Regions from separate parts of the Vreelandella sp. DA03-1M genome, predicted to be linked through region 1. Evidence: predicted binding sites of a transcription regulator. Region 1 holds the regulator's gene; each other region holds the start of a gene.
The links. The regulator sigma-54, encoded in region 1, starts transcription at its own class of promoters, with help from an activator protein. The targets are predictions, from matches to a motif close to TGGCACNNNNNTTGCTNT.
Positions count from the first base shown of each region.

Region 2: the regulator sigma-54 is predicted to act here: its motif matches at 1,746-1,763, upstream of ACXUPB_RS20410 (P-II family nitrogen regulator).
Region 3: the regulator sigma-54 is predicted to act here: its motif matches at 1,296-1,313, upstream of ACXUPB_RS09835 (TorF family putative porin).

Region 1 is NZ_CM146798.1:1,824,680-1,827,956, forward strand. It holds gene ACXUPB_RS08380 (PTS sugar transporter subunit IIA) at 1-48, opposite strand, end outside; gene hpf (ribosome hibernation-promoting factor, HPF/YfiA family) at 53-361, opposite strand; gene ACXUPB_RS08390 (RNA polymerase factor sigma-54) at 460-1,875, opposite strand; gene lptB (LPS export ABC transporter ATP-binding protein) at 1,999-2,748, opposite strand; gene lptA (lipopolysaccharide transport periplasmic protein LptA) at 2,760-3,251, opposite strand; gene lptC (LPS export ABC transporter periplasmic protein LptC) at 3,263-3,277, opposite strand, start outside.
Region 2 is NZ_CM146798.1:4,385,727-4,389,003, forward strand. It holds gene ACXUPB_RS20405 (ammonium transporter) at 48-1,295, opposite strand; gene ACXUPB_RS20410 (P-II family nitrogen regulator) at 1,332-1,670, opposite strand; gene ACXUPB_RS20415 (accessory factor UbiK family protein) at 2,028-2,381, shown strand; gene ACXUPB_RS20420 (TonB-dependent receptor) at 2,521-3,277, shown strand, end outside.
Region 3 is NZ_CM146798.1:2,124,028-2,127,304, forward strand. It holds gene ACXUPB_RS09830 (TolC family protein) at 1-241, opposite strand, end outside; gene ACXUPB_RS09835 (TorF family putative porin) at 526-1,254, opposite strand; gene ACXUPB_RS09840 (transposase) at 1,695-2,888, opposite strand; gene ACXUPB_RS09845 (PHA/PHB synthase family protein) at 2,918-3,277, opposite strand, start outside.

The DNA.
Region 1 (3,277 bases):
TACGTCAAAGAGAACACGTTCCGGGGGGAGTATGGTTTCCAACGTCATTGAATTAACGCACGCCTGCGCCTTGGGCGCGAGCTTGTGCTTTTTCCTTATGTTTAACGAGTTGCCGATCAATTTTGTCCGCTAATGCGTCAATAGCGGCGTACATATCACTGTCTAGGGCTTCCGCATGTAAATCAGCACCTGCTGCGTGCAGCGTACAGGCGGCCTGCTGGCGCTCTTTCTCCACAGATAAGGTGACTTGCACCGTGGTTATGTTGTCGTAATGGCGCTCTACACGTTCAAGCTTTTCGTTGACATAGTCACGCAAGGCGTCAGTCAGTTCTACGTGATGACCAGTGATATTAACTTGCATTGACGTACTCCTTATCCATCGGACTGTACTTCGATTGTAACCCTTTTTGCCGCGTTGCAAAGCCCTTGTCGAGAGTTTCCCTAAAACGTTGATTTGTGCTAGCGCAAACGACGTCGCTCGCTAGAGGAGGGAATGCCCATGGCTTCACGGTATTTAGCCACCGTTCGACGCGCTACTTGAATTCCCCACTCTCCTAATAGCGTGACTAAGCGGCTATCAGAAAGCGGCTTGCCTGGCGGCTCCTCTTGAACCAATTTCTTAAGCCGAGCGCGAATAGCGGTGCTTGAATGGCTGTCACCATCCTGGCTGCTGACTTGGCTTGAGAAAAAGTATTTGAGTTCAAATACGCCGCGAGGCGTATGAATAAATTTCTGAGTGGTTACCCGGGAAATAGTCGATTCGTGCATTTCCACGGCCTCGGCGATATCGGCCAATATGAGCGGCTTCATGGCTTCTTCGCCGTGTTCTAAAAAGCCAATTTGCCGGGTGATAATCTCGCGTCCAACGCGCAGTAGCGTATCGTTGCGGCTAGAGAGGCTCTTGATCAGCCAGCGTGCTTCCTGCAGGTGTTCTTTTAAAAACTGATTGTCCTGACTTTTATCCGCACGCTTTATTAAGCTTGCGTAGTCGGGCTGAATGCGCAGCCTTGGCAATGCCTCAGGATTGAGCTCTAAGTGCCAGCCTTCGTGGTCATGGCGTACGACCAGGTCGGGCGTTACATAACTATCATCGGTATCGCCATAGGCGCTGCCCGGGCGTGGATCAAGGCTACGAATGAGGAGAATGACATCAGCCAGCTGGTCATCATCGAGTCCCAGGCGGCGTTTTAGTAAGCGCATGTCATCTTTGCCGAGCGCTTCCAGAAACTGCCGTACTAAGCGGCGGGCAGGAACCAGCAACGGCGTATCATCGGGAAGAATGGCCAGCTGCAGCATCAGGCACTCCCGCAGGTCGCGGGCGAATATCCCTGTTGGCTCAAATTGCTGAAGTTTAAGCAGAATAGTTTCCACTTCGCGCTGGCTAAGCCCATCGACACCTTGGGCGCGAAGCCCTTCACGGATATCGTTGAGCGGCTGAGTTAAATAGCCATTAGCATCTAACGCGTCGATAAGACTTTCTGCGACAAGTTGCTCTCGCGCGCCAAAATCAGTCATGGCAAGCTGCCACAGCAAGTGCCCATGAAGACTCTGGCCAGCCGCTTGGCGCTCAAAATCAGGTCCTTCGCTGCTGGTGCCACCGTGACTGCCCATATCTTGGTAGGTATCAGACCAGTCACTATCTACCGAGAGCTCGGTGGGAATGCTCTCTGACCACTCTTCCTCTTTGGGCTCGCTGACAGCCTGTTCGCCAAATTCATCCTCTTGGTCCAGCATGGGGTTGGCATCTAGGGCCTGCTGAATTTCTTGACGTAAGTCCAGCGTTGATAGCTGTAGCAGGGCAATGGCCTGCTGCAGCTGAGGTGTCATGGTCAGCTGTGTGCCCATGCGCAGTTGAAGAGAAGCTTTCATGACCATCTGAGAACCACTCGTTAATCAGAATGCTCCACCCTAGTGCGAGTAGGTCTCAGGTGCAAGTGCAATAAGCATGCCATTGGTAGTAAAGTTGTTGTAGAGCGCTAATTAGAAGTGAAAAATAAGCTAGAGGCGGAAATCAGCGCCTAAATAAACCTCCCTCACTTTCTGGTTAGTGAGTATCGAGGCTGGAGAGCCGCTGGCGATGATTTGACCATCGCCCACGATGTAGGCGATATCACAAATATCCAGGGTTTCGCGAACGTTGTGGTCGGTAATCAGTACGCCGATGTGGCGCTGTTTTAATGCCCGAATAATGGTTTTGATCTCGCCCACCGAAATGGGGTCTACGCCAGCAAAGGGCTCGTCCAGCAGAATGAATGCGGGTTCTGTCGCCAGTGAGCGAGCAATCTCCACACGCCTGCGTTCACCGCCTGAAAGGCTCATGCCCAGGTTGTCGCGAATATGGGTAATGTGAAAATCTTCAAGTAGCGCTTCCAGGCGCTGCTCGCGGTCGCGACGGCTGAGCTCTTTGCGCGTTTCGAGTATCGCCATAATATTATCGGCAACCGATAATTTACGAAAAATAGACGCTTCTTGCGGAAGGTAGCCGATACCCGCCGCAGCGCGTTCATGCATTGGGGCGCGGGTTAGATCTACATCGTCGATACCCACTTTGCCAGCATCGGATTTCACCAGCCCCACAATCATATAAAAAGAGGTGGTTTTGCCTGCACCGTTGGGGCCGAGCAAGCCCACAACGCTGCCTTGGGAGATCTCTAAATTGATGTCTTTAACGACTCGGCGTCGCTTATAGCTTTTGGCCAAGTGGTGGGCATATAGGGTTTTGATTGGCGCAGTGTCTGTAGTTGCCAAGGCTTGGCTCCCTATTGTTCGGGCTGAAGCGTCATACGTATGCGCTGGGTTTCGCTGCCGTCAACGTCAGAGCGGGCCTGAATCACTTCACGGTCAATGAAATATTCAAGGCGACCGCCGGTGAAGGTGTCTTCTTGTTGCGTTAATTCGGCTTGGTCGATCAGCTCAACGCGGCGTTCAGCGACATGATAAATAATGCGCCTTGCCCAACCTTCTGTAGGGCCTTCTTGCCCTTCAGCTTGATGACGTAAGTAAGCGCGCTCACCGGTGGAGGTCGCGCGGGAGAGCTCGCCTGCCTCGTTGCGTTCGATCTCTACTCGCTCGCCACGTAATTGCATTCCGCCTTGGCGAATATCGACATTGCCTGTATAGACAGCGGTTCCCGCTCGCTGGTCAAGGTCTAAACGGTCGGCTTCAACTTCTACCGGGGCCTGGCTGTTTTGGGCCAGTGCCGAGAGTGGTACCGCAAGGGCAAAAAGGGCGGTATATAGCAGTGATTTCATGGCAAATCCTGTTAGCGTTGCGTGGC
Region 2 (3,277 bases), 2.1 Mb from region 1:
ACGTCAGCTCACTAGGTCGGCATTAAATTATTTCTTAATACCGCTGTTTATTTCTTAATACCAAACTCTGGGTAGGCTTCGAGACCACACTCTGCGATATCAACGCCCTCATACTCTTCTTCTTCGCTAACCCGGATGCCCATGATGGCTTTCAAGATTAGCCATACCACCAGGCTTGCCAGGAAGACCCAGCCGAAGATACCTGCAATACCGATGATTTGAGCACCGAATGATGCGCCGTCATTGGTCAAAGGCACTGCCAGTACGCCCCAGATACCGACAACACCGTGTACAGAGATCGCACCGACTGGATCATCCAATTTCACTTTATCGAGGGTGACGATGGCAGCGACCACAATGATGCCGCCAATCGCGCCGATAATCGTGGCGCCCAGTGCGGTCGGAGAGAGCGGATCAGCGGTGATTGCCACCAGACCCGCCAGCGCACCGTTCAGTGCCATGGTCAGGTCCGCTTTACGGAACCACAGTTTGGCCAAGATCAGCGCGGCAATAACACCACCTGCTGCTGCAGCGTTGGTATTTACAAACACTTGCGCCACGTTGTTAGCAGAATCGACGGCCGCCAGCTTAAGCTCGGAACCACCGTTAAAGCCGAACCAGCCCATCCACAGAATGAAGGTACCCAGCGTTGCCAGCGGCATGTTGGCACCCGGAATCGCGTGGATAGAGCCATCTTTGCCATATTTGCCTTTACGTGGCCCGAGCACGATGACACCAGCGAGTGCTGCAGATGCACCGGCAAGGTGCACAATGCCTGAACCCGCATAGTCAGAGTAGCCTACTTCAGACAACCAGCCGCCGCCCCAGGTCCAGTAGCCAGACACCGGATAGATAAACGCGGTCATTACCACTGCAAAGGCCAGGAAGGCCCACAGTTTCATGCGCTCGGCCACGGCACCCGACACAATCGACATGGCGGTTGCCACAAAGACTACCTGGAAGAAGAAGTCAGAGCGCATAGAGTAATAGGGAGCATCATCGCCGCCTGCGGTCACCGCATCAGCGCTATTCTCAGCGCCAATCAAGAAGCCCAGGTTAGGCAGAAAGCCGCCCGCGCTGCTGGAGTACATGATGTAGTAGCCGACCAACAGGTACATGGTGCAGGCAATGGCAAACAGCGCAACGTTTTTGGTTAGAATTTCGGCGGTGTTTTTGGAGCGTACCAGGCCTGCTTCTAACATGGAGAAGCCAGCGGCCATCCACATCACGAGCACGCCGCAAATTAGAAAGTAGAACGTATCGAGCGCGTAGCTCAACTCTGTAAACTCATTCATTGTATGTTCCCCGTTTAATGTCTGGTTAAGCCATGATTAGACGGCGTCAGCGCCGCGTTCGCCGGTACGAATACGGATCACGTCTTCCAGTGGCGTAACAAACACCTTGCCGTCACCGATCTTGCCGCTGTTAGCCGCACTGCAGATCGCATCCAATACGCTCTCTAAACGGGCGTCGTCTACGGCCACTTCCACTTTTACCTTGGGTAGAAAGTCGACGACGTACTCCGCGCCACGATACAACTCGGTATGCCCTTTTTGACGGCCAAAACCTTTAACTTCCGTGACCGTAATGCCCTGAACGCCGTTGTCGGCCAATGCCTCACGAACGTCGTCGAGCTTGAATGGCTTGATGATAGCGGTGATGAGTTTCATCCCGGATCTCCCCTGCTGGATAAGTCCTGCTAGATTGGTAGCGGCACTGCCGCCAGAATAAGCACCTGAACCGATAATGCTCATACTGTGCCAGCTGATTTTTTTTACTTATAAGTCAGCTAATTAGCAGACGCCAAAAGTTATCTTCAGAGCTAAATCCGAGCAAAGCCGTGGCCATGCCACTGCTATTGCACCAAAAAAGAGCGTAAGCAAAAGTTGCCTGCGCTATTTCGATGCATCTCATGGGCTAACCAGTAAAAGCACGCGATACATGCGAATTCGCTAACTGTTGCGTATCCTTACCGGTAAGCACTTTTTATATATATTCATTTAGCGAGTTATAAGGAGAGAGCAGCTATGGCGCCTCAAGACCGCATCAGCCGATTGGCCCAGCAAATTGGCGACCGCTTACAAAACGCCTCCCAGGCGCCGGAAGATATTCAAAAGGGCGTGCAGCAAGTCGTGCGTGGTGCTTTTGACCGCCTGGAGCTTGTCTCACGGGAGGATTTCGACATTTTAATGGACGTACTGCAGCGCACCCGTTCACGGGTAGAGGCGTTAGAGCGTCAAGTCGCTAGCCTTGAAGCCGCCGTTGAAGCCTCCACACAAACAACGGTCACACCATTTGAAGCAGAAGCTCCTCCGGTTCCAGAGCCGCATGAGCCGGAATCAGATGCAGCAGAAGAGAAGCACAAACCCGATAACGCTTAAGCTTCATTGGCAGCAGCAATAGGGCGATGGCCTATTGCTGCCCGCTCCTCAAAATAAATACGAATCACTATCGTTGACTTTGTTTTTCGTGGTGATACCCTCCGCCTTTGATTTTCTTACCGTCTGCGGATTGTTCACTATGCACACCCCGTCACTATCAAACCTATCTATTGCAAAGCTGCCTTTTACAAAGCCGTTTTCTTCGCCGCCGTTTGTTTCACTATCGGGTCTTATTGGCACCGGTCTGTTACTGAGCTTCTCCAACGGCGTTTTTGCCCAAAACACTGCCTCTGGCACCGCGTCTAGCGCCAGCGCCGACGACACCATGGTGGTCGTTGGATCGCGAACCCCCACCCAGATCAGCCAAATCCCCGGTGCGGTATGGGTAATTGACAAAGAGATGCTGCAACAACAGACCCGCAATGGTGCAGATCTAAAGACGGCATTGGGGCGTCTGGTGCCGGGGCTCGATCTGGCACCGCAAGGGCGCACCAATTATGGGCAAAATATGCGCGGCCGTGGTGTGCAGGTGCTTATCGACGGTGTATCGCTGAACAGTTCCCGCGGGCTTTCACGCCAATTCGACGCCATCGATCCCTTTAACATTGAGCGGGTGGAAGTCCTCTCCGGCGCCAGCAGTCTGTATGGCGGCGGTGCTACAGGGGGCTTGATCAATATTATTACCCGCAAAGGCGAAGAAGGCCTGAACTGGCGTACCGAAGCAGGCATCACCACTGGCTTCAATAACAGCGATGATATGGATCGGCGTCTGTCACAATCGATCAGCGGCGGCAATGAGCGGGTTCAAGGCTACCTGGGCACCGCCATTGGCGATAACGGCCGCCACTATGACAGCAGCGGCCAGGAAATCTTCCCCGATATCGCCCAGACCGACC
Region 3 (3,277 bases), 300 kb from region 1:
CCCAGCGGCTGGCATGATCAAGCTGTCCCTGCTGTATCGAGACCGCGGCCCGCCTCAAAGCCAATACCGGGCTATTCTCGAAAGCCATCACCATGGCCTGGTTCAGGGAAACAGCCTGGCTGGCTTTGGCCTGCTGATATTCTTTCAGCGACACACTCTCTTTTGCCTGGGCCGACACCATAGGAGAGACGGCCAAGGCTCCCGGAACTATCATCGCGCACAACAACAATCGTTTGTTCATTCAGTATCATCCTGGCTGTTTGACTGAGGTCAGTGAGTCAGCATTTTTGCGTGGGAATCTGGAACGACCTTACAGACAAACCTTTAATACAGTTTGAAATTCAGGCACCGGATAAGAAATGAGCTTTGGCGGCAGGGGGGGCAGAGGTAAGGGCGAGGATGTCGAGTCACCGGGCGTCAAGGCAGGCGCACGATGGTGGGTTCTTGCATGATAAATAAAAACCGGCCCGTCATTTGGGCCGGCTTTTTATTCTGGATCTGAATTGCTTGTGATCACTTGGCCGATCAGAAACTCCTGCTCCAACCCAGCCAGAACTTCGGATCATCCGAGTTGACAGAGCCAAGCGCGTCGGTTGACTCAATGTCCGCGTACTCCACGTTAACACTGAAAGAACCGAAGTTTCCCGCATCCTTTGTAACGTTGGCGGCGACGTGTGAATAACTTGCCTCGCCGACAGAAGCCTTGCCGTCATCAGCGAAGTCGTAATAGCCAAGCGTCACACCGGCACTGTAGCTGTCCTCCAGAGGCACCCCAACAGAGGCGTAGTAATAGGCATCCCCCTGCACGAACACCCCATCACCACTGGTGTCGCTGTTGATCGTGTAGGCCAGGCCGATGGCCGCAATGCCATAACTGATCTCGCCGTACAGTTCGCCGAAGTCGATGGAGTCCGGCGCGTCAGGATACGCATAATAAATGTACCCAACGTCATAACCCAGTTCTTCCACAGAGCCGGAGAATCCGGCATAAAGATCAAGCTCATAGCTGGTGCCGTCACCAAAATCGACATTGGAACCCCAACCACCGGCGTAGAAGCCCGACGCATGCTCATAATCCAACCCTCCCTGGACAGCCGCAGCCCCGTCTGTCTGGGTGACGCCCCGGAACAGATAGTTGCTGCTGGCGCTCACATTTGAGCTGACGTCAGCGCTAACAATGGCGGGCGCAGCCTGAAGTGCTGCAAGCAAAGTGATACTGATAAATCCGGATTTGGTGAAAAACTGCTTCTTCATAATGGATACCTTCGGTTGGGTTTCATTGCTCCAAATATGATTTAGCAAAAGTCTTGCCACATCTTATTTATTCTTGTTTATCATTATTATAGAGACAAATCGGCACATTCTGAGCTTGCCCCCGAAAAACGACCCAACACCTAGCGCCCCAGAACCTGTCACCGGCCCGGACCAGCGCCCTGTTTTGATGCATTCTCTGTAACCATTCTCCTGAATCCGTGAAGCCGGCGCCGACACTTTCCCTATCACCGCCAGCGAGCACTTTTTGATCATTCGCCCCGTGCAAGTTGGCTTTCGCAAGCCCGTTATTGCCAAAACCCACCGTGCTGATCGGTGCTGACGGCCCGTTTTGTCATGCCTTTCCACCCGCCAGGCACGACATATCTGGCGATCGCGTGTCGCTTGGAACTGCTTGTGGATAGAGTGTCGCCGATTGACGGTCAGCATGGCGTTCCTCGTGGATAACGCAGTCGGCTCCGCAGCGTCTTGAGCACCGTCATGCGCCCGATATCCTGCCCGAAGTCGAGGATGATCTGCCGTGCCTTGTGAATCACGAGAGCCGCACGGTGCACCAGCTCTTGTAGCACGGTGCGCAGCCGGCGCCGCTTGGCCGGGTGGCGAACCGGGCTCAGCTCGCCGGTCATGCCCAGCTGTCCCATCAGGCGCAGGATGTTGTAGGCCAACTGGGCGAGATGCAGGATCAGATCGTTGGTGGCGAACTTGCCGGACGGCAAGCGCTCCAGGTCGAGATCGGTCTTGATCTCGCTGTGAAACTGCTCATGGGTGGCATGCGCCTGGTAGCGCTTGATCACCGCCTCCGGCGCCTCGTCCAGGCTGGTCCACCAGCCTTCCAACTCATAGTCCGGTTCGAGCAGCAACTGGCCATCGCGATCGGCGGTGCGCTCGACCAGGCGCATCACGCGTTGGACGACGTATTCGGTCTTGTTGTCGTCGTGGATCGAGACGGTCTGCGGCCACAGCGCCTGGCTGTCGAAGCCGCTGTCCTCGCGTAACAGGATCGGTTGCTTGGTCAAGCATTGGGCGCGAGGCAGTACCCGCTCCAGGAAGGCGTTGCTCTCCTTCATGGTGTGCTGCTTGCCAGGCCGCAGTTCCAGACCCAGGCACCACCCTTCGTTGCCCAGATAGGCGGCGATCGGGGTGTAGCCATCGACCTTCTGGTAGGTCCGCGAGACGCCTTCCTTCTTCGAGTTGCTGTTGTCCATGACGAAGGTGTCGATGTCCAGGCAGACGTGCGTCGTCTCGGCGGTGATCGGTGCTTCGATCAGTGACAGCAGGGTCGTGGACCAGGTGGCGGTGCGCGCCTGCAGGTCGTTGGCGGCAAGTTTCTCCAGCCGCTGTCGCAGCGTGGCGGTACTCGGCACCTTCTGCAGGGTCAGCAGTTGTTGGAAGGGCTTGTCGCGGCGGAAGTTCTCGACAGCGTCATAGTCGCTCATGCCCAGACACAGCAGGCCCAGGTAGCTCTTGATCACGTCACTGGTGCGCATGCCCAGCGTGGTGGGGAAGCGGCTGTCGATGCTGTCGACGCCAGCGATCTCGAAGCATTGCCCGATGATGGACAGCCCGGCGTGGCTGGTGAGGGTGCGGCAACTGGCGCGGAACTTTATGTTGGGCATGGCACTGTCTGGGTGAATGGCGATAATGGCTATATTGCCATGCAGGTCAGTGGGTTAGAAGTGCTTCCTGGGGCCGGTCTCACGGATTCAGGAGAATGCATACGGTAGGGCATGCGCGTTGCATCGGTGTTCCAGGCGAGAAGGTCGTTAATGGGTTGCCTTGTGCCTAACAAATACTCGTTCACGACCCGGGACCAGATTAAATCGTTAGAGCGCAGTACCTGGAATACCCCTGACATTTGTTTCGTATCGAGAATGCCCTGAGCCCACATTAAGTCTTCAAGGAAAGCGAGCTGCTTTTCATCAATAAAAAGCATTAGTTCACCAGCTTCTCGGAAGTCCGTTTGTGCGGCGAAGAGTGTCATTGAGGCCAAGCGGTTGGCTCCATT